DNA from 2 places in the Cohnella hongkongensis genome. Region 2 is predicted to be linked to the other one. Evidence: riboswitches for the same ligand, from Rfam matches in the RefSeq annotation. Region 2 holds a riboswitch; the other holds the start of a gene.
The links. Region 2 has a riboswitch for cyclic di-GMP ahead of ACFO3S_RS05425 (fibronectin type III domain-containing protein). Riboswitches for the same ligand answer to the same signal wherever they lie in the genome.
Positions count from the first base shown of each region.

Region 1: linked by a shared signal. The riboswitch ahead of ACFO3S_RS26995 (PilZ domain-containing protein) and the one ahead of ACFO3S_RS05425 (fibronectin type III domain-containing protein) in region 2 are both predicted to bind cyclic di-GMP.

Region 1 is NZ_JBHSEP010000033.1:3,042-18,183, forward strand. It holds gene ACFO3S_RS26975 (alpha/beta fold hydrolase) at 1-523, shown strand, start outside; gene ACFO3S_RS26980 (DUF6483 family protein) at 516-1,178, shown strand; gene ACFO3S_RS26985 (class I SAM-dependent methyltransferase) at 1,175-2,365, shown strand; gene ACFO3S_RS26990 (histidine kinase N-terminal 7TM domain-containing diguanylate cyclase) at 2,571-4,190, shown strand; cyclic di-GMP riboswitch class I at 4,264-4,350, shown strand; gene ACFO3S_RS26995 (PilZ domain-containing protein) at 4,456-5,145, shown strand; gene ACFO3S_RS27000 (dehydrogenase) at 5,278-5,589, opposite strand; gene ACFO3S_RS27005 (cupredoxin domain-containing protein) at 5,651-6,106, opposite strand; gene uptA (undecaprenyl phosphate transporter UptA) at 6,323-6,934, shown strand; gene ACFO3S_RS27015 (thioredoxin family protein) at 6,973-7,539, shown strand; gene ACFO3S_RS27020 (MBL fold metallo-hydrolase) at 7,553-8,179, shown strand; gene ACFO3S_RS27025 (CpaB family protein) at 8,355-9,065, shown strand; gene ACFO3S_RS27030 (hypothetical protein) at 9,062-9,898, shown strand; gene ACFO3S_RS27035 (ATPase, T2SS/T4P/T4SS family) at 9,895-11,307, shown strand; gene ACFO3S_RS27040 (type II secretion system F family protein) at 11,304-12,242, shown strand; gene ACFO3S_RS27045 (hypothetical protein) at 12,261-13,154, shown strand; gene ACFO3S_RS27050 (hypothetical protein) at 13,171-13,320, shown strand; gene ACFO3S_RS27055 (hypothetical protein) at 13,370-13,516, shown strand; gene ACFO3S_RS27060 (hypothetical protein) at 13,513-13,941, shown strand; gene ACFO3S_RS27065 (hypothetical protein) at 13,981-14,463, shown strand; gene ACFO3S_RS27070 (M24 family metallopeptidase) at 14,594-15,142, shown strand, end outside.
Region 2 is NZ_JBHSEP010000002.1:501,619-516,760, reverse strand. It holds gene ACFO3S_RS05450 (carbohydrate ABC transporter permease) at 1-36, shown strand, start outside; gene ACFO3S_RS05445 (ABC transporter substrate-binding protein) at 103-1,422, shown strand; gene ACFO3S_RS05440 (metallophosphoesterase family protein) at 1,447-2,532, shown strand; gene ACFO3S_RS05435 (glutaminase domain-containing protein) at 2,673-4,607, opposite strand; gene ACFO3S_RS05430 (AraC family transcriptional regulator) at 4,705-5,505, shown strand; cyclic di-GMP riboswitch class I at 5,758-5,856, shown strand; gene ACFO3S_RS05425 (fibronectin type III domain-containing protein) at 5,919-10,046, shown strand; gene ACFO3S_RS05420 (fibronectin type III domain-containing protein) at 10,074-14,132, shown strand; gene ACFO3S_RS05415 (hypothetical protein) at 14,150-15,097, shown strand; gene ACFO3S_RS05410 (hypothetical protein) at 15,110-15,142, shown strand, end outside.

The DNA of each region.
Region 1 (15,142 bases), on a different contig from region 2:
GGGCGGCTATGCGGCGCTGGCTTTCGCGGAAAAGTACCCGGAGCGGCTAAAGGCGCTTGGCCTGGTGCACTCGACGGCCTTCCCGGATACCGAGCAGGCGAAGGAAAACCGGTTGAAGGCGGTCGAGACGATCCGCTCGCAGGGGGTGGCTCGGTTCGTCGACGGCCTGGTTCCGAAGCTGTTCTCTTCCGAGCATGGGGAGAGCCGGCCGGAATTGATCGAAAGAGCGAAGGAAATCGGCTACGGGACGTCTGCGGAAGGAGCGGCGGGTTGCGCTCTGGGCATGAGAGCGAGGCCCGATCGCGTGTCTGTGCTCGAACGGCTGGAGCTGCCCGTTCTGCTGCTCGCGGGTGAATCCGACGAGGTCATTCCGCCGGAACGGAGATTCCCGGTATCGGGCCGCCACGTAACGGCGGTCACGCTAAGCGGCGCCGGCCATATGGGGATGATGGAAGACCCGCAGGCTATGGCCGCGAGCATCGGTTCCTTCGTTGATCGGAATCGGGGGCAGGGCCATGTTTGAGAGGGATTACCTGGTTCGACTTCTGACGCAGGCAGGGAGCGTCCTCGGCCGGGCGATGGGGTTGAGGAGTCAGCAGAAGCAGCGGGAGGCGCTGGAGCTGATCGACGAGTTCCTCGGCCGCGAGCTGCGGCTGAGATCCCGGCTGGCCATGGGGTTATCCGATGACGACCTGCTGTCCATGCTGTCGGTGACGGGAAGCCCGAATGCGGAATCCGTCGCAGTCGTGGCGGCGTTTCTGCACCAGGAAGCGGATTTGCTGCACGATCTCGGAGAGACCGGGGAAAGCGTACCGAGATACGAGAAGGCGCTGCGGCTGAGCCTCTTTATGCTGCGCAGCGGCATGGAGGTCGACGGATGGGACGTTCGGGCGAGAGTGTCCGAGCTGCTCGAGGCTTTGGAGCCGTACGAGCCGGTCGCGGAGACGAGAAGGGCGCTGTGGCAGTGGCATGAATCGGAGGGCAGGCTGGCCGAAGCGGAGAACGCGCTCTACGAGCTCGCGGACGAAGATGCGGCGTCGGCTGCGGAGGGCGAAGCCTTCTATGATCGGCTGGCCGCATGCGGCGACGAAGTGCTCGAGGCCGGAGGGCTGAAGAGGGAAGAGCTGGAAGAAGGCCGCCGTCAGTGGGCGGCGTTGATGAAGGAGAAGGTATCGTGAATGGGAAAGTCGGTCAAGAGGAATGGATGGCCTTATTAGAGCGGATAACGGCGGAGGAACGGCTCGTGCAGGCCGTATTCAGCTCTCCCCGGCGCAGGGACGGGACGATCGCTCGCAAGGCGACAGTAAGGCCCGTTCGGCTCAAGAACGGCGTTCGCTATCAGTTCGAGCGTCTTGCGGACAACAAGGCATTTCATGAAAACGTAAGCGGGAACGAGCTGGCCGCCAAGCTGGCCGCCGAGATGGGAAGCTACAAGCAGGCGCTGATCCAGACGACGGAAGCGGACATTCAGGCGCTCGCGAACAAGAAAGGCGAGCTGACGCTGATCTCCCGGGCGAACGAATCGGGCAGGTCGGGGAACAACGGCAAAGCGGTCCCCCAGTCGCATAATCGGGACAAGCGGTATATTTTGCCGGAGGGGGAACCGGTTCCGTTCCTGATCGCTCTGGGCGTCATGACGCCGGAGGGCAAAGTCGTCAAAGCGAAGTACGACAAGTTCAGGCAGATCAACCGCTTTGTGGAGATGGTGGCCGACGTCGCGCCGGAGCTGCCCAAGAACAAGGCGCTTAGAATTGTGGATTTCGGCTGCGGCAAGTCCTATTTGACTTTCGCGCTTTATCATTACCTGGCCGTTCAGATGAAGCTTCCGGTGCGCATTTTCGGGTTGGATCTGAAAAAGGACGTCATCGAGCATTGCGCCGGGCTGGCCGCCAGACTCGGTTGGGACGAGCTGACGTTCGCGGTAGGGGACATCTCCGATTTCGAGGATCGGGACAGCGTCGATATGGTAGTCACGCTGCACGCCTGCGATACGGCAACGGATGCGGCTTTGCTGAAGGCGATCGGCTGGGAGGCGAGCGTGATTTTGTCGGTTCCCTGCTGCCAGCACGAGCTGTTCCGCCAAATCTCCCAGCCCGCGCTGCAGCCGTTGCTGAAGCACGGCATTCTAAAGGAGCGGTTCGCGGCTCTTGCGACGGATGCGATTCGGGCGAATTTGCTGGAGCTTGCCGGCTATCGCACTCAGCTGCTCGAGTTTGTCGACTTGGAGCATACGCCGAAAAACCTGCTGATTCGAGCCGTTAAAGGCCGCGGCAAGCCCGATCTCGAGAATCTGAGAGCGGAGTACGAGCGTTTTCGCGATTTTCTGTCCGTTTCTCCCTACATGGAAAGGGATTTCAAACAATAAATCTAAAGTCTTATAAAAATAAGTAAAAAAGGACTTGAAATTGGATGGGAAATATATAAAATAAAGTCTTTCGATGGATATCTTATTGTCGGAAAAAGCGGCGATATGGTAAAATCAAACATGCCTGCCGCATTTTTTAATCCAGCCCTTTTATGAAAAGGTGAATGCCTTGGGAGTCGAATGGATTGATTTTATCCTTTTTCTTATGCTTTTTGTTTTATTCGTCGTCGTCATTGCCGTAAACAGAATCACGACGACGCATAAAGTGTATTTGGCGTTTCATTTTGTTATGATGTTATGGCCACTGGGGCAGTTCGCCGTTAAGCTGACGGATTTCCCGGGCGTTCAGCTGTTCTTCATCAACTTATCCTTCGTAGCCATGGGGGCGCTCGGCCCCGGATGGTTATTCTTTGTTTTTTTCCTGACGAACAAGGCGACGCAGATGAGGGGCGGGCGGGTTCTGCTGTATATTACGCCTGCGACACTGTGCGTCGCTGCGGCCCTGTGGAATCCGGACAACCTGTTCATGGCCCCGGCCGCGGACAACTATACGGTTCGTGAGTACGGCCCTCTGTTCTGGCTGCTTGTGCTCAGCCAGTTCGCGTACTTTTTTATCGCTCTGCTGAATATGTTCCAAGCGCTGAAAACGGTCACTTCCGTGAATCAGCGCAAGCAGCTTGCAACCGCTTTAATCGGCATGTTCGTGCTGACGGGACTCGGACTTCTCGACGTATTCGTCAACGTCCTGCTGGACGAGTGGCTGCCGGTCGTGCCGGGCTTGCTGTCGCTGGGCATTCTGCTGTCCGACCTCTGCTTCGTCATCGCCATCTACCGGTTCGGCATGCTGGACATTCTGAGCATGGCTCAACGGGACATTTTCGAGCATATGACGACCGGCGTGATCGTGGTGGACGAGAACGGCAAGGTGCTGGAGGTCAACCGCGGGGCGTCTCCCCTCGTTCAAGTAACGAAGGGAGACACGTTCGAGATGGAGAAGTTCCTGGCCCCGCTGCAGGTGCAGGGGGAAGTCTACGAATTTCTGTATCGCTATAATCACCATCCCCACGAGAAGCTGCAGATGGAGTTTTCGCTGCAGGATTCGTCGGGCCGACACGTCTCGATTCAAATTTCGCCCGTCCTGGACAGCAGGAAGACGCTGCTGGGGCGGATCATTACGTTTCACGACGTCTCGGAGCTGCGCAAGCTGGTCGTGGAGATGAACCGCAAGAACGAAGCGCTGCACGAGCGCAATCTGGAGCTGATCACGATCCAGGAAGAGCTGTTTCGCGTCAATCAGAAGCTGGAGCAGATGGCCGTCACCGACGGATTGACCGGGTGCTTCAACCGCAGATATTTAATGCAGCAGTTGGAGCATGAAGTGCTGTTGAACATGAGGTATCAGATTCCGTTCGCCATCTTCCTGTTCGATATCGACCATTTTAAACAAATCAACGACAAATACGGCCATCTCGTCGGCGACGAGGTGCTTCGCAGCACGGCGGACACCGTCCGGTCCATGCTTCGGAGAACCGATATTCTGGCCCGTTACGGGGGAGAGGAATTCACCGTATATTTGCCTCATACGAACCGGGAGCAGGCGGAGCTGCTGGCGGAAAGAATTATGCTGGCCGTCGGAGAAAATCAGGTTGACGCGGGCTCGGAGAAGGTAGGCGTCACGATCAGTATGGGGGTGCTGTCCGAATCCAGCGAAAATCTGAAGTTCGGCGATCCCAAGGAATATTTGCGAGAGGTGTTCTCGAGCGCGGACGCCGCGCTGTACAAGGCGAAGAACGAAGGGCGGAACCGGGTGGTCATGGCTCGCTGAGAGGTGAGACCGTCGGCAAAAAACATATGACGAAAAGCGGTTAAATATGGTACAATCATGCCATCGAGATGGATGACGATAAAGGCAAACTTGCCGAAAGGCAAGGACGCAAAGCTACAGGGTCTAATGTCTTGCGGACGATGACAGCCTGGCTGCCGATAGTCCCCACATGGATGATTCAGGCGAAGCGGGCTGCTCTATATAGAGAGTTGCCTGTTTTTTTTGCATATAGAGAAGCAGACAGGCAGGAGATGGAGGGACGTGGATGGCCTATACTGGAGACAACAGAGTCGCTTTATCCGACAAGGACTTGCTTCCCTTGAACGTGCTGCTGCACTGCCGAACCGTCGTGGAGGGGAAAAATTTCGTCACGACGGGCGTCATGACCTATGTGGAGGGCGAGCTGTTCGAGGTCGAGATTCCGGAGTTCGAGCAGTTCGATCTGGGAGAAACGGTGAAGCTGACCGTATACTCCCCGGCGGGGATTCAGTCCATGTCATCGATTGTGTTCGCGAAATACGAAGGAGCGATCGCGCTTCTGCAGCCCCCCGAGCTGCAAAAGAGATTCAAGGAAAGAAGGGAGCATCCCCGGGTCGAGATCGACGGGAGCGTCAAGAGGGTTCGCGTGCTGAGCGATTCCGGAGAGGGAGCGGACGTCCCGGATGCGGAAAGCCTCAAAATTCACGACATCAGCATATCCGGAATCAGCTTCTCCGGCTCCGACGCCCCGCATTTCGCGTCGAAGTCGAGGTTGAGGGCGACGATCGAGATCGGCATTACGTTCGACTGCGAGCTCGAAATCGTACGCCGCGAGCGTCTGGAGGAATCGATTCTGTGCGGGGCCAGGATGCATGTTGTCGAGCCCGAGATGCTTCGCCCGCTGCGCGCGCTCATTCTGCGTCAGCAGGTACAGAAAAATGCGAATACCCGCCGCAGCGCCGTCAAGAAAAGCTAGCGGAAAAAAGAAGCAGACCCGGCCGGGTCTGCTTTTTGCGCGATTCTGCGTCTAGAGGACGCCGAGGGCATTTTTGCTTGGGCGAGCGTGAATGAGCGGCATATCCCTTCCTCGCCCTTCGCCTCCGTTGGCTTATCCCCCGAACGCGTCGCGGAAAGCTTTCATGAGCTTGGCCCGATCGACGTTCCACAGCTCGGCGATGTCTCCGCTGACTTCCTCGTCCCACCAGTCGGCCAGCTTCTTGCGATTGCTCTTGTTTTCCGCGATCCACATCAGATTGCCGATCACCCGCTTGAAATACAGCTCTTCCGCTTGCCGGACAAGCGGGGAAGGGATGTGCTGCTTTAGCCTTTTGACGGTCCGGTACAGCTCGTTCGAACAAGCCCGGCGAATGCTGCGCGGCGTCGGCAGCGGGGCGGAGTGCTTTTCCTGAAACATTTTCACCGGCTACACCTGCCTCTCTTCCATACCCTATGCGGGAGAAAAAGCGGCGGTCACCGCCAGGCTATTGAATGACGAGGTACCCGACCATCGGGCCGCCCGTTTTCGGATCGGCATGCGTCTGACAGATGATCGTATAAATACCGGCTTCCTTCGGCGTGAAATTGACGACGGTCGTCTTGCCTTTGCTGATGTTGCCCTTGATATCCAAGCCTTCGATGACGAACGGATGGGACTGGCCGTTGATGCCGGTAATCCGCAGTTCGACCGGAACGCCTTTCTTGGCGACGACCGTACCCGGGTAGAACAGGTAAGTCTCGAGCTTCTTGCCGTTATCCGCCGTAGCCGTAAACTCTCCCGTCGTCAGATGCAGCACCTGCTTGCCCGCTTCCTGGCCAGCAGGGGCCATCGCGGGCTTCGATTGCTGCCAGCCGATGTAGGCCCCGGCCAAAATGACGACCGCCGCGATCACGGCGTACAGTTGGATCTTCTTGCGATTAAGGATGACGATCTTATTCATGCCGCGCTCTCTCCTCTTCAACTTTGTCCACCTCTATGTCCACCTCAATGTCCACCTAATCGAAGTTTATGCGGAGGCCCGTCCTCTCATGACAAGCCTGCAACGATTTTACGAGAACGCCGTATAACTGGAAGGAAGCTGCAAGCTTGTGCTAGAATGAAAGACGGCTTCGAGACGAGGATCGGAATCCATGGGGAGAAGGCGGGTTGCAAAACAATGATGGATACGCTGCACGAATGGTTGTCGCAATTGGTGGCCTGGATTGAAAGTTTGGGCTACTGGGGCATTATTATCGGATTGGCGATCGAGGTCATTCCCAGCGAAATCGTACTGGGCTACGGCGGATATCTTGTGCATCAGGGAATTATTTCTTTCCCGGTTGCCGTCATCTGCGGGACGATCGGAGCGATGCTGCAGCAGTGGCTGCTGTACGCGATCGGCCGTTACGGGGGAAGGCCGTTTCTGAACAAGTTCGGCAAATATCTGCATTTGAAGTCCAAGCATATCGATATTGCGGAAAAATGGTTCGAGAAATACGGGCCGATTATCGTATTTACGGGGCGGTTCGTGCCGGTCATGCGCCAGGTCGTATCGATTCCGGCAGGGATGGCCCGCATGAATCTGTGGAAGTTCACTTGGCTTACCGTTCTGGCTTCCATCCCGTGGTCGATTCTGTTCGTATGGCTGGGGGCTTCTCTCGGAGAGAACTGGGAGAAGATCGACGAGAAGGCGGCGCCTTACGTCCAGCCGGTTATCCTGATCGCGATCGCGCTGCTGGTCGTCTTTTTCCTGGTCCAATATTTGCGTAAAAGAGGCAAAAGCATCTAAAATAAAAGCAAAGCGGAACGAGAGAGGAGCTTGGCCAAATGAGCCAGTTGATCGCCAGCAAGTTACATAAGGGGCTGTCCCCCGAGCAGTTCATCGAAGGAATGACGAAAAACCGGGAGAACTTCGAATCCTGGCTGAACCGGTTCGAGTGGCATAGCGAGGAGCTGGAAGAGTTTTACGAGTCGCTTAACAACCGGGACGACTTGCGCTGCATGATTCTGGCCGCGGATTGGTGCGGCGACGTCGTGCGCAACGTGCCGGTCGTCTTCAAGGCGATGGAGAAAGCCGGCATATCGACGGAAGTGCTGATCATGGAGGAACATCTCGACCTGATGGATCAGCATCTGACGATGGGCGGACGGGCGATTCCCGTCGTGCTGTTCATCGATACGGGCGGCCATCTGCTCGGCAAATGGGGCGCCCGTCCGAAATACGTGCAAGAGGTCATGAACGTGTTCAAGGCGGAAAATCCGGATCGCGAAGCGCCGGACTACCAGGAGAAGCTTGCCGAGGCGAGAAAGGAAATCGGCCGCCGCTACGGGGAAGACACGGCCTATCAGAAAGTCATTTTGGAGGAAATCCGCGACATTCTGTCCGGAGTGTGAGGACGGCTGATTGATGCTGACTTTTCAAAGATACGCGCTTGGTGCGCTGCAGACGAACGCTTACGTTGTCGTTAACGAGGATAGAACCCGCGCGGTAGTCATCGACCCCGGCACGGCGGACAGGGCGCTGATGCGCAAGCTGGACGGCCTGAAGGTCGAGGCGATCCTGCTGACGCACGCCCATTTCGACCATATCGGCGGGGTGGATCAGCTGCGCAAAAAATACGGCTGCCCGGTCTACCTGCATCCCGCCGAGCAGGATTGGCTGACCGACGCGGGGAAAAACGGCTCGGCGCGCTGGGCCGACATCACTCCGCCGATTACGACGGAGCCGGCCGAGCACGGGCTGGAGGACGGTCAGGAGCTGGAGCTGATCGGCGAGACGTTCCGGGTGAAGCATACGCCGGGACATTCTCCGGGCAGCGTCAGCTTCATGGTAGGCGACTTGCTGTTCGCGGGAGATGCGCTGTTCCGGCGTTCCGTCGGACGGACCGATCTGCCGGGAGGCAGCCAGGAGCAATTATCCCGTTCGATCAGGGAGAAGCTGTACACGCTGCCCGAAGATACGCTCGTTCTGCCGGGGCACGGACCGGAGACGACGATCGGGGAAGAGCGGCGCGAAAATCCCTATGTGCGCTAATTGGGGAGAATGCTAGAAATTGTTATAAAAGGTCTTTACAAGAGGGGCTGGAATTTGTTATAGTGAGCCTAGTCAAGTCATATCGTTGAAGATCTTACGCTGCGAAGAACGCATGCGATGGAGGTAACCCTCTATCCTTGCGTTCTTTTTTATTTTCCGGAAAAGAGGTGCTGGAGTGAACAGGAAAAAACAAGTCGCGATCAGCTTGACGGCGGCCGTCCTGTCGGGAGTGCTCGTCTATGGCGTCTATTTGCTGCAGCTGAGGCAGATCGAGCTTCAGGAGATGACGTCTGTTGTCGTGCCGAAGCAGTTCATCCCGACGGGCACGAGGCTGGAGGAAGCGCATCTCACCTTAATGGACATGCCATTGTCCGCGCTGTCGCCGGACATGATCACCGACCTGTCGGAGGCGATCGGCCTGGAGACGTCGATGGCGCTCGGCGGACGAGAGCCGCTGCTGCGCTGGAAGGTGGACAAGTACCGGCTGCTGCCCAAGTCCGGGCAATCGACGTTCCAGATTCCGAGGGAGTATGTCAAGTCGATCTCCAGCGGCATCCGGGCGGGCGACGAAGTGGTCGTGTACGTATCGGACGAAGCGACGGAGTCCCGCAGACTGTTTCCCGAATCGGTCTCGGTTGCAGGGGTGAAGACGGCGGCGAATCTGGAGATCGACAATCCCAAAAATTCGAATCTGCTTTCGATGGCGAGCGGCGACAAGGAGGGCATGTACGCTTCCCGGCGCGACGCCAACGGCACGATCGACGCGATCAATTTGAATTTGACGGAGGCGCAATGGCTGGAGCTCGACTCCGCCTGCAAGAACGGCATGGCGAAGCTCGTAATCGCCTTCCAGGCGTCGTCGATTCGGGAGGAGGATATCCCATGAGCGGCAGTCTGGCAGCTTTCGCGGGCTCTACGCCGAATATCGGCACCTCCCTGACGGCGTTCGGCACCGCCTATCGCATCGCCGCACTGACCGGACGAAAGGTCGGCTTCCTCTGCCTGAATCTGAAGAGCGCGAAGACGCATCTATACTTGGGCGTCGACAAGCCGGACGTCACGCTGGACGGCGTAAGGCCGGAGCTTCGAGCGGGAACGCTGACCGGCGAGAAGCTGAGGCGGTACGCCTTCCGGCCGTCCAAGCCGGGCGGGCTGCACGTCCTGTTCGGCAACTTGTCGAGGGAGCGGGCGGAGTATTACGAGCCGGAGGATATGCGGCGGCTGCTCGAGGCGTCCCGCGAGGCGTTCGATCTGACGATCGCCGACGTCAGCGCGTATTGGGACAACGCGGCGACGATCTGCGCCATGCGCGAGGCGGACGAGCGATTTCTCGTGACGACCGGGCATCTCACCCATTTTCAAGAAGACGTTCATCGCTGGACCGGACAGGTCGGCTCGCAATTCGGAATGAGCCCGGAGCAATTTCAACTGGTGCTGCTCCAGGGCAATCATCGATCGACAGGAGGATTTGGAATGAAGGAAATACGGAAGGAAACCGGGTGCTCGGAGTTCGCCGAGCTTAAGCTGCTGGAGAGCGTGCATCTGCAATTGGACAGCGGGAGGCTCGACGAATGGCTGGCCGCGGAGGAGAGGAACGCCGCGGCGTTCGATGCCGTCGCCGGTCCGCTGCTTCACCGGCTGAACTGGTCGCAGCGGCTGCAGAAAACCGACAGACCCTGGATGCGAAGGCTGCTCATGCACAGGAGGAGGAAAACGTGAGCGCCGAGCCTCGAAGCAAGCGCTTCTCGCCTGCCGCCTATGCGGCGGAGCTGCAGGTCGATCCTGCCGTCGCCGCTTCGCCAGAGGGCAGGGATCTCAGCGAGGGAATGAATCGGCTGCGCGCGTACACCGAGGAAGTGCGGCAGATGCTCTCGACGCCGAGAGGCTGGAGCGAGGAGGAGCGCAGGCAGTATGCGGAGAAGCTGAACCGGGCGATTATCGGATTTCCCCAGGAGCGTGCGGAGATGCTGGCGATCATCTCCGATTGGATCATACGGAAGCGGCTGCAGCACGTCTCGTTCGGAAGTCTGCCCTATCCGACGCTGGCGGAAGCGTTGTTCGCGGAGGTGATCGGAATGAACGTTCTGGAGCTGGTGCTTCGCAACCGCGAGGGACTGGAGGAGGTTCAGGTCGTCGGTACCCGCATCTTCGAAGTGCGGGACGGCCGGGCGACGGCTTCCCCCTACCGGTTCCAGGAGGCGAGCGAGGTCGAGAGAATCCAGCAGAACCTCGTGCTGTTCAACAACGACCGGATCAATCCGCGCAAGCGTTGGGCCGAGGTGCTGCTGCTCGACGGCTCTCGCGTTACGCTTACCGGCTTCGGATTTACCGCGCAGCCGACGCTGACGATCCGGCTGTACACGGTGAAGAAGTTCAGTCTGGACACGCTGTGCCGGCCGGAGTACGGCACGATGGACGAGCGTGTCAAGGAGCTGCTGCTGATCATCGTAAAAAGCCGCTTCAACATGGTCGTGATCGGCGCGACGAATACGGGCAAGACCCATCTGATTAAAGCGCTGATCGCGGCTATGCCGAATGAAGAGCGGATCGTGACGATCGAAGGGAGATTCGAGCTGATGCTCGGACGGGATTTCCCGGAGAAGAACGTCGTCGAGTACGAGGCGGAGGAGGACGATCCGCTGCACGGACCCCGCCAGGCGTTCAAGCTGGCGCTGAGACAGTCTCCGCAGCGGATCTGTCATGCGGAGATTCGCGACGAGGATGCTAATATCTACGTTCGCGCCTGCACGCGCGGTCACGAAGGCAGCATCACCTCGGTTCACGCCAGCGGACTGGAGGACGTTCCCGATACGATTACGGATATGTGCATGCTGGATGGCAGAGGGATGAACCCGATATCGATGACCCGCAGAATCGCCGAGCACGTCACGCATATCGGGTTCGAGATGCGAATGATCGACGGCGTTCGCCGGCTCGTCCGCGTCGGGGAATTCGAATGGCGGGACGGGGCGGCGCGCGTTAGAGATCTCGTTCGCTACGAGGAAGGAGAAGGACGCTGGACGTTTCCGGAAGGCTTCTCTCCGAAGGCTCTTCGCAAAATCCAGAGAGCCGATCCCGAAGGGTACCGCAGGTTCGTCGAGGGAATCCGGGAGGGGGAGACGCCGTGATCCGGCTGGCCGTGCTTGCGCTTGCCGCCCTGTTGTTCCTGCTTGTCTCGACCAGCGTGTACTTCGGCTTAATGGCGTGGTGGAGCGGTCAATCCCGCAAGCGCCGTCTGCGCGGGGGCCGAGAAGGACGAAGCGTCGAGACGGTGTCCGCGCCGCGTTCCGGACGTTGGAGCAGGCCGTATCTTCACGTGTCGGACTTGCTGCTGGCTTTAGGCTGGCGCTTGAAGCCGGCCGGATTTGCCGCCTGCTCTCTGGGGATGGGGCTGATCGGCGTCGTCGTCGGCGCAGCTGTGTTCCAGTCCGTGCGCTCCGTGCTGACGCTGCTGCTGATGTTAAGCTGCATGCCGTATTTGGCGCTGAGGATGTCACTGATCAACCGCCAGATGTCGACCCGCCTGGAGTTCCTGCCTGCTGTCGAGTTGTTCTACCAGAGCTATCTCGTCACCGGCTGCCGGCATATCCGAATTGCCCTGCAGAAGACGGTGGAGGAACGAAGGCTGCCGGGGGAAGTGCAGGCGGTGTTCGACCAGCTCTACCGGAACCTGTCGGTCAAAGGGGACGACGAGGGCAGCCTGAGGCGCTTCTCTCTATCCTTCGGCAACATGTGGGCGGAGTATTTCGGCAACATTCTGAAGATTGCGCTGGAGGAAGGCAACAATGTCTCCGACAATCTGCAGGAGCTGATCTCCGATATGCGCAAAGCCCAACTGGCCAACCAGGTGGAGCGGCATCGGATGCTCGAGATCCGATTGGCGAACTATACGCCGGTGCTGTTTCTGGCCGTCTTCATGGGCGTGAACTTCAAGCTGAACCCTGCGGGCAGCTACCAGTATTACATCGTTGACGCCGGGGGGAGGGAAATGCTGCTTAACGCCGTGCTCTTGCTGTTCGGATCTTTTATGATGGGCCTGTATCTATCCAGAAGGAAACTATAAGGAAAGGGGACGCAAGCGATGTCGGAGTGGATGCGGTCGCTGACGTTCGGGCTAAGCTGGCTCCTGCAGTTCTCGCTGCTGTTCGCCGGTCTCTACGCGGCCGTGGGGGCGATCTTCGCCCCTCGAAATCGTTGGCGCATTCACCTGAAAGGGTGGCGCAAGCGCCGCGCTCCCCGATGGTGGTACCGCATCTGGCGCGTCGATCGGGAGAGCGTCGCCCTGCAGGAGAGAAGAGTGCTGCTGGCCGGGTGCGGCATCCGGTATGCGCCGGAGTCGTATTTGGCGCTCCGCCGAAGCTTGCTGACGGCGATGCCCGCAGCGGGACTGGCGCTGTATGCGCTGCAGGCTTGCGGGGCGCTGTCTCCGCTGACCGGCTGGAACGGGATTTTCGCGCTCGGAGTTGCGGCGGCCGCTCTGTCGCTCGACCGATCGGCGCTTCAATCGATCCGGCGTCACCGCACGGACCGGATTCGCCGCGAGATCGTCGCCGTGATCAGCCAGCTGCTGTACTACACCGGATCGCGGATGCACCTGCACGGGAAGCTGATGAAGTGCTTGTCCTTAACCCGCCATATCCGTCAGGAGATGGCGCTGCTGCTCAACGAATGGTACCACGACGCGGACGCCGCCCTTCGGCGGTTCAAGGAGCGCCTCGGCACGGACGAAGCCTACGGCTTCGCGGAGAGCCTCCGGTCGCTCCGGCTGAACGAAAGCGATGAAATCTATGCGTTGATGAGAGAGATCGTAAGAGATTATAAAGCCCAGATCGAGCTGTCCAGGCAAAGCCGCAAGGAGACGACGTCCTACCTGCTGTTCGTGCTTGCCGGCATCCCGATTCTGTATACGTTCCAGGTATTTCTGCACCCCTGGGTGCAGGAAGCGGCCAAGCTGTTCGACGCGTTGAATCCATAGAGAGGGAGGTGCCGGTATGCGGAACATTCTGATTACGGTCATGATGCTAATCGTGGTGGCGCTGATGTTCAATTCGATTATCGCTCAAGACAATACGGGGACGAAGGCACGAATCGAGAAGCACGGAGATACGGCCAACACGACGCTCGGCAATCTGCAGCCCTGAAGACGCGCCAAAATGTCGACCGCTTCGGAGTTCGGAGGGAGGATTCGAAATGAGACAGTTGCTGATGACGATGCTGTTGATCGCGACGGTCGTGCTGCTGTATACGTCTTTCGCTCAGGGCGAGGACGGTGCGAATGCGCGAATCGCCGTCTCCGGCAGCAGAATGGCGGATCATCTGTCGCGTATTAGCCCATGAAGCAATTGCTGGTCTTTTTGCTGTTCGCCGCCTTGTTTTGCTGGCTGATGTTCTCTCCGATCTACAAGCATGTGCTCGTTATTCGCCAAGCGCTGCTGCAGCAGGAAGTCGACTACATGCTGGAGATTGGGGCAAGCGGCAGATACGGGTATATCGACGGAGGGATGATCGAGGAGTCGCGCAGCCGGCTGGCCCAATACGGGTTCTCTCCGTCTCTTCTGGAATACGAGATCCATACGACTTCGGGGGCGGACGGCGGCAATCCGGCGAGCCCGCTGCCGAGAGGCACCGGACTTCGGCTGCGCATCGCTTACCCGTACGAAAATCTGCTCGATATCGACCGGCTGATCGGCGTCGCTCCTCTTTCGCAGGATGCGCGCATCTCCGGGCGGGGCATGAAGATGAGCGAATACGTTCCCGACTGAGCGAGCGTCGGGGACGGCTGCGGAAGGAGACGCGCCGGAATGGCCAAGCTGGTATTCAGCGTGTTGATGATCGTCGTGTGGTGGATGCTTCACGCCCTTCAGATCGACGAGGAGGCGGCCATGCGGACGGTTCACGAAGCGAAGCGGGCCGTCAATCGCGCGGCGCACGCTGCGGCTCAGCAAGTCGATCGAGAGAAGCTGGAGATGGGAATCGTCTCTATCGACGAGAATCTGGCACGAGAAGCGGCTTTCTTGTATCTGAGCCACAATCTGGCTTTGAACGAATGGCTGGAGCCTCTGCCGGGGAGCTTTCTTCGGGACTCCGTCGAGGTGAGGGCATTCGAGATTATTAATGAAGAGGCAAGCTTCCCGTATACGTATCGCCATCCGCAATACGATTACGAAGTGAAGCTGGATCGTCCGGGCGTCGTATTGATCGCGCATGTGAAATATCCGCGCCTGTTCCGGGTGCTGGCGCCGGTCGAATGGGAGCTGAAGGGCGCTGCGGAGCTTGTGTTCTAGCGTCGGCGCTCTCGCTGCCGTCGTGGCTTCCTCAAGGTCGTCGGGCGGACGTCTCCGGTTGACGGTCGATCTCATCTTTGCTGTAATGAGAGAGAATGGAAGAGGAGTCCGATCGGAAGGGGATGGCGAGATGAACGCATTACCGCCAGAGAACGAGTGGTCCGTGCGCGTCGGCAGGCTGCAGACGAAGCTTGCGGCAGCCGGAATGGCCGGCTGCCTGATTACGCAAAATGTCGGCATTTATTACTTTACGGGTTCGATGCAGGCGGGGTACGTCTTCGTGCCGGATGCGGGCGAGCCGACTTATTACGTCAGAAGGAGCTTCGTGCGCGCCTTGAAGGAGTCGCGGATCAGAACGGAGGAGCTGCGGTCGTTCCGCTTGTTCGGCGAGCAGCTTCGGGCGGACTACCCGGCCTGCTTCACGGCGGGGGAGGCCGGCGAAGTCCCGCGCATAGGCTCCGACCTCGACGTGATGCCCGCCCAGCTCTACCTGAAGCTTGGCGATGTCATTCCCGGAGCCCGAATCGCGGACGCGTCGGCGATTCTCAGACAGGTGCGCAGCGTGAAGTCCGAATACGAGATCGGGCGCATCTCCACGGCTGCCGAGGCTGTCGCAGCCGCCCTGGAAGAAGGCTTGGCGTCGCTCAAGCCGGGCATGACGGAGCTGGAGCTGATGGCC
Region 2 (15,142 bases):
AAGGGGGTGAACAACGTGCAAAGCGTCAACAAATAGGTGGATGCGGCAGACGAATCAGACATGGAAAATCAATTCTATAGGTCAAAGAGAGGGAGTCGAACGATGATCAAATGGAGCAACGCAACAAAGACAACCGTCCTGCTGGCGTCGGCGGCCATGCTCGCCGCCTGCGGGAGCCAGACGCCGGAGTCCGCGTCCCCGAGTAGCGGCGGCTCCGCCGGCAAGGCGGTCGAGATCGAATTCTGGCACGGCCTCGGCGGCAAGCTCGGCGAAACGATGCAATCCATGATCGACGAGTTCAATCAGTCGCAGGATGAAGTGATCGTCAAACCGGTCATTCAGGGGAACTACGACGAGACCAAGCAGAAGCTGCAGGCGGCGATCGCGGCCAACAATCCGCCTGCCGTCGCTTTGGTGGAAGACCGGGAGTGGGCGGCCAAGGGCTACTTCAAAGCGATGGACGAGTATATCGCGAGCCTGCCTGACTTCCAGCCGGACGACTTCGTGCAGTCCTTCCTGATTCCGGGCCAGGTGGACGGCAAGCAGTATTCCTTGCCGGTGTACGGCACAACCCAGGTGCTGTATTACCGCAAGGATATGCTGGAGCAGGCCGGAATCAGTCCCGATCGGCTCAAAACCTGGGAAGGCTTGGCGGAGGTCGCCAGACAGCTGACGGTCAGGGAGAACGGCGAAACCAAGGTGTACGGCTGGGAGCCGATGTGGGATGCGGGCAATCTGATCGATGCGGTCTACAGCCGGGGCGGTACGATTCTGAACGAGGACGGCACGCGCGTCATGATCGATTCGCCGGAATGGATCGATACATGGGAAGCCTTCCGCGGCTGGATCCATGACGAGAAAATCATGCGCATTCACTACGGCGGCCAAGGCTGGGAATATTGGTACAAAACGATCGACGACGTCATGCAGGGAAGAGCCGCCGGCTACACGGGATCGGCCGGCGATATCGGAGATTTGGACCTGTCGATCATCGGCGCCGCGCCTCAGCCTGCCTGGGAAGGCCATGTGGCCAGACCTTCCGGAACGGCGACGTACGCCAGCATTCCGGCAGCGGCTCCGCCGGAGCAGCAGGAGGCCGCGTTCAAGTGGCTGGCCTTCGTGACCAGCTCCGAGAATACCGCCAAATGGTCGATGGCGTCGGGCTACATCCCCGTGCGCAGCTCCGCGGCGGAAGATCCGGCGTTCGTGGAGTTTACCGAACAGAATCCGCAATACAAGGCGCCGCTGGAGCAGGTCAAGACCGCAACGCCCTACTTCAACGATCCGACCCACGGCAAAATCTTCGATGCGCTGAATCTGGCGGCCGACAAGCTGGAGATCGAGAACCGGCCGGCGGCGGAAGTGCTGGTCGAAGCCCAGAAGACGGCGCAAAAAGAGCTGGACAAGGTACTGAATCCATAAGCAATTTTCTTCCGGGAGGTTCCTATGGCTGACATGATTAAAAGATACGAGGAAGCCGCCAGGCGGGAAGCGCAGACGCTGAACGCCGAGATCGGCGGAGAAGCCTTGACGTTCGCATTCATCACCGACCTGCATCATGGGGTCGGAGGCAACATGCTGCATGCCGCCGCCGCCGTCGCGGAAGCGGCCCGCCATATGCGGCTGGACTTCATTCTGTGCGGCGGGGACATCAGCATTAACGGGCCGCTCCCCGACGTGCTGGCCGCCCAGGAAGAGATCGGCGCCGCGCTGGCAGCGGCCGGCCCTCAGCTGCTGACCGTCAGGGGCAATCATGACGACAACTCGCTCTACGGGGCGGAGCACAAGGAGGTCGACGGTCCCGCGCATGTCGTGTATCCGAGGCAGTGGCGAGACACCTTGCTGCGCGGGCTTCGGGAGAGAGCCGTGTTCGACGCCGGACAGCCGGACAGCCTGTATTACTATGTCGACTATCCCGCCGCAAGAACGCGGGTCATCGTGCTGGACACGACCGATATTCCCTATGAGGTCGACGAAGAGGGCAAGCTGAAATATCACGGGCAATGGTATTACGCCTTCTCTTCCCGCCAGTTCGACTGGCTGGTCCAAGAGGCTCTGGCGCTCGGAGATCGTCCGGACTGGCGCGTCCTCTTCGCTTCCCACGTGCAGCCGATGTATGACGGCGTGTTCGGGACGGATCATCGCGTCCGTAACGAGGAAGCAATGTGGGGCATCATCGATGCGTTCGCCAAGGGCGCCGCTTTCTCCTCCTCAGGAGGCGAAGCGCCATTCGACTATACGATCGAAGCGGATTTCTCCGTACAGGGGCCGCGCACCGTTATCGGCTATCTGTTCGGCCATGTGCACTTCGATCAGGTGCTGTACCGCAGCGGCATTCCGGTGATCTCGACCTTGAACGCCAACACGCACCGGGATTTCCCGGAAGCGCCGGAGCGCATAGCGGACACGATGTCCGCCATTGCCTTCGACCTCGTCGCGGTCGACTTCGATCGCTCGGCGCTCATCGCGCGGCGCGTCGGAGCGGGCGAGCATCGCGTCATCGAGTTTGGGCCGCGAGCCCCTTCCCTCTAGCGCGCGGAATTCGCGACCGAGGAACGAGCAACAAGGTGTCCCGTAAGCCAGGATGGACGGCTGAGGGGACACCTTGTTGTCATTTCGCGATGGAGGATCGATCGAAAGCCGACATGAACGTCGGCGCGATCAGCTAATCCTTAAGGATGGGCCTGCTGCAGCAAGTTAATATAAACTCCGCCCAGTACGGTCCGGTTCTGGAAGCCGCTGTAGCGCGAATACTTGACCTGATGCGGGGTAGAGCTGTAATACCAGTCGGTAATCGGCACCCGCTCGACCGTCTCGTTGATGAAATCCCAGATGGATTTGTACAATCGTTCGCTATACTCGTCGTTGTCCGTAAAGACTGTCGTCCACGCCAGCCAATCAAGCTTGGTGTAATCCGAGCGCGAGTCCAGAGGCACGCCGTAACGATTCATTTTCCGGCTGTACAGCCGGATTTCGTTTTCGTAGACCTCCCGATCGAACAACCCGACTTCAAGCAGCTTATCCCACACGATGTTGTATTTGATGCTCCAGGAATCCGGCTGGTCGAAGGCCAGCAAGGAGCCCTCGTCCTTCCGGGCCTCCGCGCGCCATCTGTCCGCCATTTCCTTCGCGGCCCGGCTATACTTCCTCTCGTTCATCAGCTTCCCGTATGCGCCGAGCGCCACGATCGCCTTCATGCTCAAATTGCAGTTGTGGGCGAGATGACCCGCGAAATCGTCCGTGCACAGCTGATTGCCCGGATCGTAGCCGTGCTCCAGCAAGTAATCCGCCCATTTGTCCAGCAGCGGCTTCTCTTGCAGCGCGAATTCGTTCGAGCCCTCGTACCGGGACAGAGCGGCTACGGATAGCAGCATATTGCCGCATTCTTCTACGGGCATTTGATATTCCAGTTTGTTCTCGCCGTATACTTGACCGTTGCACAGCGGATATTGTCCGCAGTCATGCGGGGCGAAATCGAAGGTCCAGGCTTCGGAACGCGCGTATTTCAGAATCGGACGAAGCATCCCCTTGACCAACTCCGGATTGTATTTCAGGAACAGCGGAATGGACGGATAGGTCACGTCCAGCGTGGCGATGCAGCCGTTGCTGAAGCATTCCTTGGACAGAAACAACAGCTCCCCGTCGTGCAGCACGAGCTTGTGGGCGGCGATCGTCTGACGGTAGGCGAGGGCGGCGATCTCCGCGTACTCTCGGCTCACCTTCGCCGCTTCTTCGGTCAGGCGTTCCTCGAAAGCCGATCCCAGGGAACGAACCTGCTCCAAGTCGGAGACGGCGTGCTTGAGCATATTGTCGAAGGTCCCGTATTCCTTTTTGTAGTACGCGTCCACAGGCTCTCCGAAGTATTCGATCGACTTGATGTCGTCGTAGGCCAGGCAGATTCGATCGGAAAGCTTATCGCTGATCAGTGCGATGCAGCGAAATTCGCTGGCGGGCAGCGCCGCTTCATCTATGTTCACGCGGGCGACTTCCTTATTGGTCAGAAAATGATAACGTCCGTCGTAGTCGGTTACGAACGCTCCGGGATGCGCGACATGAAGATAACCCCAATCGATGCGGATATGGTCCCCGCTGGCGTTCAGCGGCTTCTGCTCCGCGTTGCCGCAGTAGACGGAATCCGTTCCCCGGCGGAAGACCACCTTCTGATCCATCGTGTTGACGCTGCATTCGCCGGCGATATCGAAGTACACCTCAATGTCGTGCCGCTGCCCGTCTTTTATCGCGATATCGTATTCGATGTAGGAGGCCGGGCGGGACAGAAGAGCAAGCCGATCGGGAAGAAGCGGCGTGAAGAAGCGCAAAGTCAATTCCACCTGCTCGTTGGCGAAGGTGTAGATTGTCGTCAGCGGCTTGACCTCCAGCTTGATCTGCGGAAGCGCCTGCGGCTCGGCATAATAGCGTTCGCCGAACGCCTCCACCTTCCCCATGAAACGGTACGCCTCGCCGTCGACCTTAAGCAGGCCGAGCATGCCGTTGCGCTGTCCGGTCCAATGACGGGTATGGTCGTCGTACAGGCAGTCGGCGAAAGACCAAATGCTGAAATACGGATCAACGGTAATCAGAGGAACTGCAGAGGGTCTGAAGCTCATTCGATCATCTCCTGTTCTATGCGATCTACATATAGTATACTGACGTCGAAGAGGGCAAGGGATAGATAAAAAAGATGATTGAATGAGGAAAATGCGCATGAGAGAAGAAATTTACGCCTTCCCGGAGGGCGCCGGGACAGCATACGGCTTGATCTTCGAAATGGCCGGAAAATCCTTCTGCGACGGCACGTACCGGATCGTTCGGCCCGGCTCGGCGGTGAGCACCATCGAATACATTGTCAGAGGGCGCGGAACGGTCAAGATCGATTCGAAGGAATTTTATCCGAAGGCGGGGGATACGTATTTCCTGCACCAGGGACAGGATCATTTGTATTTCTCCGACAAGGACGATCCGTGGGTTAAAATTTGGGTCAACGTCAAAGGGGAGCTGCTGACGGATCTGATCCGCCGGTACGGGCTTGAAGGCTGCTACCATATCCCGGGCTTCTACTCCATGGATTATTTGCAGCGGATTGTCCGCAACGCGCAGGCCGGCGGCGACAACTCCGTGCTCAACTGCACGTTGGCCGTGCACGAGCTTTTGATTAAAATGAACGAGCATCTGTATGCGCCGGCCATTCGATCGGATGCGGCGAAGCTGAAAACGTACCTGGATTATCGCGTGTCGGAGAATGTTTCCCTGTCCGAGCTCGCGGCGGTCGTCGGAAAGTCGGAATCGCAAACGATCCGCCTGTTCAAGCGCCAGTACGGCGTCACGCCGTATCATTACCATCTTCAATTAAAGCTCGATTTCGCGCAAAAGCTGCTCAGAAGCACGGGCATGACCGTTCGGGAGGTCGCGGCGCACCTATCCTTCGCGGACGAGTTCTACTTTTCCAATCTGTTCAAGAAGAAGGTGGGGATGGCTCCGAACCATTTTCGCAAGCGGAGGCTCTGAACGGACTCTCCTGTTGAATCCTGGAGGCTGTAAGATTACCATTCCAAGTCGCAATCTTCAGTGTATCCACGTTCTTCTGGATCAGGCTCGTTACAAGCTTGGGCCACTGCTTTGTCACAATTTCTATAACTTTAGTCTTAAATTACGAAATAATGAGTAGATACCAAAAGGAAAAACGTGTAAAATGTCGAAATAGCGAGAGGGTAAATCTACCTAAGAAGACTAAATAACCCTTTTAATCAAGGCCATTTGAACTGAAAAAGGCAAACCTGTTCGAAAGACAGGGACGCAAAGCCACGGACCTTAGGCATCGGTCGGAAGACCGATTGCGATGGTAGCCGGGTTGCCCGCTCTACTGGTCTTTTATTTTTTGTTTTAATATCCTATTTTAACCATAAAAGGGGAAGTGTGTAATGAGTGGCCGAATCGTTTCCAGGCTGGCTATAGTTCTATGTTTCGTCTTTCTTGTGCAAATCATCGTACCTTCATCATGGAATTCTCCAGTTCAGGCATCGTCCGAATCGCCGGATATCCGTATTCAATTCACATCTCCACTAGCCCCTGCAGCGGGCGGGTACCTCCCAGATTACGGCGAACCTTACGGAGAACGGAACGGATACACTTACGGATGGAACTTCGATCATACGCTCTATACAGTCAACGAGGCCGTATATGGTTCTTCGTTGCTGGATTCAGCTATCGAGATGCAGGCCGGAGGGCAGTGGGAAATTGCATTGCCTGTTGGCAGCTACGAGGTAGAAATTAGCGTAGGTCATGCCGTTTATGGCAGCACCACTACGCTCCAGGTAGAGGATGTCGCGTTCTGGGATCACGTCGTGCTTCCGGCCGGCGGACTGGACAAGGTGAAGAAGCGCGTTCAATTGAACGATGGCAGATTAACCCTGAAGGGAGATCCGGTCAGCCCTTCGGCTTTCATCCATACGGTAGAGATCACGAAAATCGTTCCGGTTAATCGTTCAACGTCATTGCCTTATATCGGGTTGCCTGCGGAGCTAAATAATGTGCCTGGGGACAAGGTAATTTTATCCGGCTCGCAGCGCAATGAACACAATGCCATTTCGTCCGTCAGGGTGAAAGAACTGGGTCAGGCTATTGATAACTATATGAACGAACAAATATTCGTAATGGAACAACGAATTGCTGCGATGGAGCAGCAGGCCAAATCGTGCGCGGATTGCAAGGCAAGCGACCTGGAATCGGCGATTCTTGGAAGTTCGAGCGAATACGTCGTCATGAAGGCAGGGCATCTGAATCTGGATGCTTCCGCGACATTCGGCTCGCCGTCCAAGCCGGTATTTCTTATCTTGGACGGTTTGAATACGAACCGGAATTTAACGCTTACCGTCTACGGAACGCTGGTGGTCAAGGGAAATTTGAACGCAAATACGAATTTGACGTTAAGCTTGAATGCGCCGGATCAGCAGTCAGCCGGAAAAGGGGATATGTGGATCGGGGGCACACTTCATTTAAATAACGATTCCGTCGTGCGGGCGGCAGGCGATATGGCTGCGGGAAGTCTTATCTATAACAACGGCCAATTGAACGTGCAGGCTGACCGACTTCTTGTTGTCGACAACATGCATATTAACACCAAGGTAGATATGACCATCAGGCAAGAAATGCTCATCGGTAGCTTGGTGTCGAATAATCAAACGGCGAACATCAACGTCAGTATCGGCGATGCATTCATTCGCGACGATATTCACGTTAATAATCACTTGAATATTCAAACCGGAGGCGTCGTCGCGATCGGCGGCAGCATCACAGCGAATCAGAAGCCGACCATCGCCACCGGCATCAGCGCGAATGGTCAAACAAAGCTGCATTACAGGATTAACGGGTTGCTCGCAGAGTACTATACCGAACCGAATTTAACCGGCGAGACATTCACGATCGTAGATGAGAACGTAAACTTGAGAAACAAGCTGCCGATCTCCAACGCCGGACTGAACGACGGTAACATGTCGGTAAGATGGACGGGGCAAATTACGCCTTATTTCACGGAGATGTACGAGTTCGAAATGGACGTTCGCGGCGGGGTAAAGCTGTGGGTGAACGGTGTACTTCTTGTCGACAAATGGGAGGAAACGGGAAACGGCAAGTACTCCGGTTCGCTTGTTCTCGAAGCCGGAATCGAGTATGACATTCGTCTCGAATATGCCAATCGAGGGGGGCAGCCTCAAGCCGTTTTGAATTGGGCCAGCGCGTCCGGCGCGAAGGAGATCGTGCCGCAAAGCCAATTGTCGCCGTTCCCGGTGCCGATGCTTACGGCGACCGCGACGGAGAACGTCGTGAATGCCGCATGGACGACGGCCTTCAATGCGAATAGTTACGAGTTAGAGGTAGATGGGGTTATGCACTCTCTAGGCAGCCAATCCGCTTTTACCCATGAACCGCTGGAACCGGGCACTCTGCATAAGTATAGGGTCAGAGCGGTCAGGGGGGATATTAAAGGTGCTTGGTCCGTGCAGCAAGAGGTATGGACTTTACCGGATGTGCCCGCCAATATAAGGATTCATTCCACAAGTAATTCCCTAACGTTAACATGGGATGAAGTGGTAGGCGCTTCGAGATATGATATCGAAACCTACAACACGATTATCGATAACGGCAATGTAACTTCCTATACGGAACTTGATCTGAATCCGAACTTGCAGCGTACGTTTAGAGTTCGGGCGCATAATGCCAGCGGGCCCGGAAAGTGGAGCGCCATCGTGGCTAAGTCAACTCTGCCCGGAGCGACAGGCGCATTGTATACCGTAGCGACGGATACTTCCATCGCCGTGAGTTGGGATGCAGTCTCCGGGGCGGATAACTACGATATTGAGGTCGACGGCATGATCGTTGGAGGCCTTGAGGCCACGCAATATCTGCATGCCAACTTGCAGCCGAACACGATTCATACTTACCGAGTCAGATCAAACAACAGTGAAGGATCGAGCGGATGGAGCGAGGCCGTCCAAGCGGTTACGCTTCCGTCTGTTCCACGTCATCTGCGTGCAACGACTATTGCAGGCGATCATATTCTTCTAGAATGGGACGAAGTAGCGGGCGCTACCTCCTATGATCTGGAGGTCAACGGAGTAGCGGTCGACGTCGGAACAAGTACGAAATACCGTCATTCGGGACTGGAAGCTAACACGGAGCACACGTACCGTGTCCGAGCAAGGCATCACTCTGTCGTTGGCAATTGGAGCGAGGCGGTTACGTACACGACATTGTCCGGAGTGCCCTTGAACTTGCAAACCGTATCAACTAGCAATGAGATTATTCTTTCTTGGGATCCTGTGATCGGCTCGATAGGCTATGAGATTGAGGCGGACGGCAAAGTGATTCCGAACGGCCTAAGCACGACCTACGTGCATGCCGGGCTGAAGCCGTTCACGGAGCATACTTACCGGGTTCGGGCGATTGGTAGAGCGGGGGCTGGGCCCTGGAGCGAACTCCTCACTGCAACAACCGGACTGGATGTACCGATATTGAGTGCTCAAGCCCTATCGAAGACGGCGATTTCTCTCTCTTGGACTGTTGTGCCCGGAGCGACGACTTACGAGATTATGGTAGACGGCGAGGTCGTCGATGTCGGCAACGTTACAGCATATTTGCATGACGGGCTGCCTCCCTATTCCTGGCATGCGTATCGGGTGAGGGCAAAAAGCGGCAGCTTACCAGGCCCCTGGAGCGCTGCTTTAATCAAGGCTACGCAGTTAGGCACGCCTGTAATCACAAGGCTGTATGCGACCAGTTCGGAAATCACTGTGGAGTGGGAAGCCGTTCCGGGGGCGACCGGGTATGAAGTCGAGGCGGACGCGGTCATTGTGGAGGTAGGACCGGCAACGACGTTCGTCCATCGCCATTTGCTGCCCAACACTGTCCATACGTACCGGGTGCGCGCCAAGAGCGGCAACGATGTCGGGGATTGGAGCGATTGGAGCAAGCTTAGCACTCAAGTGACTTCTCCAGTTACGCCTACTCGTTTCAGAGCGGTTGCTAATACGCATCACATAGAACTGCAATGGGACGCATCTCCGGGAAGCTTGAACTACGATCTCGAAGTCGACGGGCGGATCATCACCGGGATAACGGGGACAAGCTTTATCCATCGGGATCTTGTTCCGAACACGATGCACGTCTATCGGGTTAGAGCATCGAATGCGGTTGGGTCAAGCCCATGGTCGAACAAGATCAACCCCCGTACTATTCCTGAGTTGACGGTAGACGTTGGGCAAGGTTCGATGTTTAACTTCGTTATCGTAGCTCCTAGCCTGCCGGACCTTACGGAACGGACGATTACGGTGACGTATAATCCGGAACAACTGGAAATTCAGGACTTGAGCGCGGCTACGCCCGAGATCGAATTAGAGGTCGGGCCGATCAGAGGCACGAATATGAGCGTTAGTGAAATCGCGAACGGAAAAATTGTCTTCCGGGTTTCAAATGCCAAGAGCACAACTGTCAATATCATTCGTTTTATAGCGAAGTCCAATGAAGCTTCAAAAATCACATACTTCGTCGAGTAGCGATTCACTACTAGAGGGGGATTTCGATTGTCGTATCAAAAGACGCTGTCAGCATTGTGGATATCCTTATTTCTTGTTCTTTCATTATCCCATCAATCAAGCTACGCATCCGGGCAAAGCGGAGAAATGCAAGCATCAACAGCGACCGCATCAACCATGCTTGATGATAAGACAGGCAGGAAGGAACTAGTGGAGGAACGTACAGCCAACACGAAGCACTATCTGCTGGAGAACGGCTCGAGGCAGATGGTCTCTACGTTGGAGCCCCAGCACTATCTGGACCAGAATGGTAACTGGCAGGATATCATCCCCACATTAATCGAAGAAGCGGAAATTCAAGATCTGAATATGCCGATGTCACGTGAAGTCTTTAGCGAAGTCAAACAAATGATTAAAAAGAACAAGGAACTAAATCGGCAAAAAACGTTTGACGATGACAATACCTCATACAAAGCTCTACAGGTTCCATTCAATGTTTCATTGCCTAAAAATTTTCAGCAAGGCTATCGTATTCAGAAAGGGCAGGACCAACTTACGTTCAAGCCGATCGGAGCTAACAAAGCAAAGGCTAATTTGACAGACAAACAGACATTGACATATGTGGACGTTTGGGAATCGACGGATGTGTCGTTAAAGGTGCTTGGCGGGGGAGTGAAAGAAACCTTTATCCTTAAGGATAAAAATGCGCCATTGACCTTTTCGTTTGAAGTAGAGGGGGATTTTAACCCGGAATTGGCTACTGATCAGCTTTTTGTTTTGCCGGCTTGGCTGATCGATGCCAATGGAACGTTCAGGTCTGTTGAGCAGGTTTTGAGAAAGCAAGGAAATAAGCAATACATCGATCTTACTGTGGATGACTCAGGGTTAGTTTATCCGATCGAAGTGGATCCTACAGTGACAACATCCGTAACGCAGATTGCAAATCAATTCGCCTATCCATACGTTTCAGGCGGTCTATCTTACTCTTCTCCTGCTTCCGGAATATACGTTGGCGGCAAAGCGTATACATACGGTTCTATCGGTTTTATGAATTTCGATTTGTCTTCTATTGAAGGGGTTGTCCAGAGCGCCTACTTAACCTTGAACCGTTCAAAATCACATCGTGATGACCATGCATTAACTATAGAATTCTATATAAACTCATCGCCTTGGTCGCCGAGCGATCCTTCCCAAGTACCGGGTCAGGGTCAATTAATTAATATTGTTAACACTACTGGAGCTACTAATAGTTACGTACCACCCACTATTGTTACGGGGATGGAGACCTATGTAAGACACGTGCTTGCAGGAAACCCCAATTACGGGATTAAGCTGTTTCCGAGACTTACGGACACCGAAACGCTGCGGTATTATTTCTCTCCGACATTAACTATAACCTATACGCCGATACCCAAAATTACGGAAGTGGTCGCACCCGTCGGAAATCAGTTTTTTGGACCGAACGACAATTCGTTTATTCCGATCATCAAGGTGACGGGACCGGATGCAACCCCACTGACTGCTGCTTATTATCTGGATAATGAAGCATCGCCGCGAGAAACGAAATCGGTCTCCAATCCGCAAACGGCGCAAACGGTCAGCTTTAGCGCGATGAATATAGGTGCATTGGCAGAAGGGAAGCATACGTTCAGATTTACCGTCAGCAACGGGAGACAGACGGGTCAAAAGTCGGTCGATGTATATGTGGATAAAACCGCGCCTTCGTTAGGTTCAGTAAACATTACGTCTACCAGTAGTTCGGTTTCGATTTCCGGTTCCGCAAGCGATGGCGGTTCAGGTCTGGAAGCGTCCGCGTATCGTTATACCGTCGGAACAATGACAAGCGGTTGGACTAGCCAAACGTCATACACGGTTTCAAATTTGATGCCTAATACGGTATATCAGGTGAAATTCGAGGCGAGGGACAAGGTCGGCCTTGTTTCTTCACGCGAGCAGCAGATCTATACAGCAGCTCAGAATCCTGCGTTATCCATAACCCGTTCTATGGAAACCAGCTTGGATCTATCCATCAACGATACCAACCCGGTTGAAACCAAATACGTCATTCAGGCGGGCGACCGTTACGTTAACGCGAATGGAACATTAACCGCCGCTCCCGTCTGGTTTGCTCCAGTCAATAAAAAGATCACCGTAACCGGACTTACGGCAAATACTTCGTACGCTTTGAAAGTAAAAGCGCGGAACGGAGCAGGAGTCGAAACCGCTACAAGTGCAGTCCTAACGGGAATGACGCTTGCCGCTCCTCCTACCGCGATTACACCAATCGCTAAGCAGCGCTCGATCACATTGTCCTGGCCTGCGATTAGCGGAGCGATGGGCTACGACGTAGAGGCGGATGGCGCAATTATTCCTAACGGCGCTTCCGCGACCTATGTGCATAACAATCTTGCTCCCAATACTCCGCATAAGTATCGAGTGCGGGTCATCAATGCGGGTGGAACGGGGAACTGGAGCCCGCTGATTACAGTATATACTCTGCCTAATCCGCCGCCGATACCGGTCAATATACAAACGACATCGACGCAAACGGAGGTTACGGTCACCTGGGACACCTCTGTAGCCGCTGACGGGTACGATATTGAAGCGGACGGGAAAGTGATCGATGCCGGCAATCTTTCATCCTACGTGGATAAGGGATTGCAGCCTTTAACCAAACATACCTACCGAGTCAGAGCGAAGAATGCCGGGGGGGCCAGCGAGTGGAGCAGTGCGGTTACGTCAATCACCCTGCCGTATCCGCCGAGCGTACCCGAACAGCTTGCTGCCCAGCCGACTATTCATCGGATTACGGTGAATTGGGCCCCGGTCGATGGTGCCGATCGTTACGAAATTGAGGCGGACGGAGCGATTCTCGATAACGGGACCCGTACGACATACATCCATGAGGGGTTGGATCCGCTAAGCGGGCATTCGTACCGGGTCAGAGCCGTAAATGCGGGAGGGACAAGTCCGTGGAGCCTGCCGCTGGATGTAACAACGCATCCGGAAAAGCCGGATATTCCGACGAATATCATGATGACGGCGGATGAAACGGCAATCTCTTTGATTTGGTACGAGGTGCCGCACGCGGAAAGCTATGACATTGAAATCAACGGGATAACGATCATGAATTCGACAAGTGCGCAATTTATTCATACCGGCTTATCGCCCGATAGCAGGCATAAGTATCGGATTCGCGCAGTCAATATAAGCGGAAAGAGCGAATGGAGCAATCCTGTTGCGATGAAGACGCTGCCGGGACAAAGCGATACAAGCGATTTTCTTACGAATATCGCAGCAGTGGTGACCAATTCATCCATTACCCTATCCTGGGACGCAGTCGCTCCTGAAGCGGAGTATGAGGTCGAGGCGGACGGCGTCATTGTGGACAACGGAAGCAGCACATTGTTTCAGCAAACCGGGCTTCCGCCGAATGAATATCACACCTATAAAATCAGGTTGAAGCAGAGCGGGACCTCGGGGGTTTGGGTGGCCGTGCTTTCCTTATCCACTCTGCCGAATCCGCCGGACGCTCCAGGCCAATTGGAGGCATTCCCTACGAACGACAGCATCGAGTTGCGATGGGGGCGGGTCGAGGGCGCAACCGGATATGATATCGAAATCGACGGAAAAACGGTGGACGGTGGCTACAATACGATTTATTTGGATGAAGGCCTATCGCCGGGAACGACTCACACTTATCGGGTGAGAGCGAAGAACATGACCGGAGTAACGGCATGGAGTCCCGTTCTTGTCACGAGCACCACCAATCCAGATTATCGGGTTCAAGTCGTACAAGGGCAAGCCTTTCATTTCTCTTTGCTGGCGTTCGACGTCAAGGATTTCAGCGAGAGAAAGTTTATCGTGACGTACAATCCGGATGAATTGGAAGTCATCGACTTATACAGCTTCACGCCAGAGAAGAATGTTCAGAGTACCGGCACAATTCCCGGCTCTCCTTTGTCGGTGAAGAATGTGCCGGGTATGATCGAATTTCGGGTACATCAAAGCGTTGCGCCCGGTACGGTCTGGTCTGGAGAAATTACGTCGATCGTGTTCAAATCCAAGATCGACGGACAATCTTTCATACAATTTAGAGTGGAATAAAGCGTCGAGGTGAGAATATGAAAACCGGATCTAAAAGAATTTATAAATGGCTAGCCATCTGTCTCGGTGCAGTTTTAGTGCTGCAGCTGCTGACGGGAATTGGCTTCAATCCGAAAAGCGCATCGAGCATCACCGCATCTGCAGAAAACGCTGACGATGAGAAGCGCATTGCGGTGGAATTATCGAACCTTTCCGGGGCAAGCCAAGAGGAAATTTTGCAATGGAGAAGCACCGGGAAATCATGGAACGATATTATCGCCTTGCTCTCCGAACGGGATGACGGTTTGAACGGAGTCGCAAAAGCCGGGAGGAGCCAGCTTCTTGCCGATAGCGGCTTGGATGAGGACTTCATTAAGAAATTAACGGATGCAGGCTTTACTCAGGCCGAAATAACGGAAGCCAAGCTGCTAGCGGAAAGAGTTCTTTTCCAACTGCAGGAAATCGTTCGTTCCGTTGACAATCGTCCGGAGCAGCCTATAGCGGACTTAAAGGACGAGAATCAAGACAGCAAGGATTTGAACGCATACATCCAGATCGGCGCTCAATTCAACTTGAAAACGGCGGTATATGCCATGACCGTATTAAAAAAGGAATTCGGGAGCATCGATAATGTGATGAACGAGTATCTTTTTGCGCTGCAAATCGGCTTAAATTTTGAGGAATATTTCACGGATAAGGAAAAGTATTTTCAGGATAAAGCAGATAAGAGTATCGGCATCAACCCGGATTCTGTCATCTCGATCGACAAAATCGAGAATCGAATGCTGGAAGCCATTCATCAGGGCAATGCATTAAGCCAGAGTGACTTCACGACAAGTCATAATGCAGCAGCTTTCCCTGTCGAATCGCAAATGAATCATCCGCTGCCGGATGTTCCGAACCCGAATGCGATAAACATAAAGCCCGAGAATCCGACCGATGCCGTCATGAAAGAAATTCAGTCGATCGACCCCAATAGGCAGTAGGAGGCTTGACCTATGAGAAAAATATCGAAGTTATTTCTGGTAGCC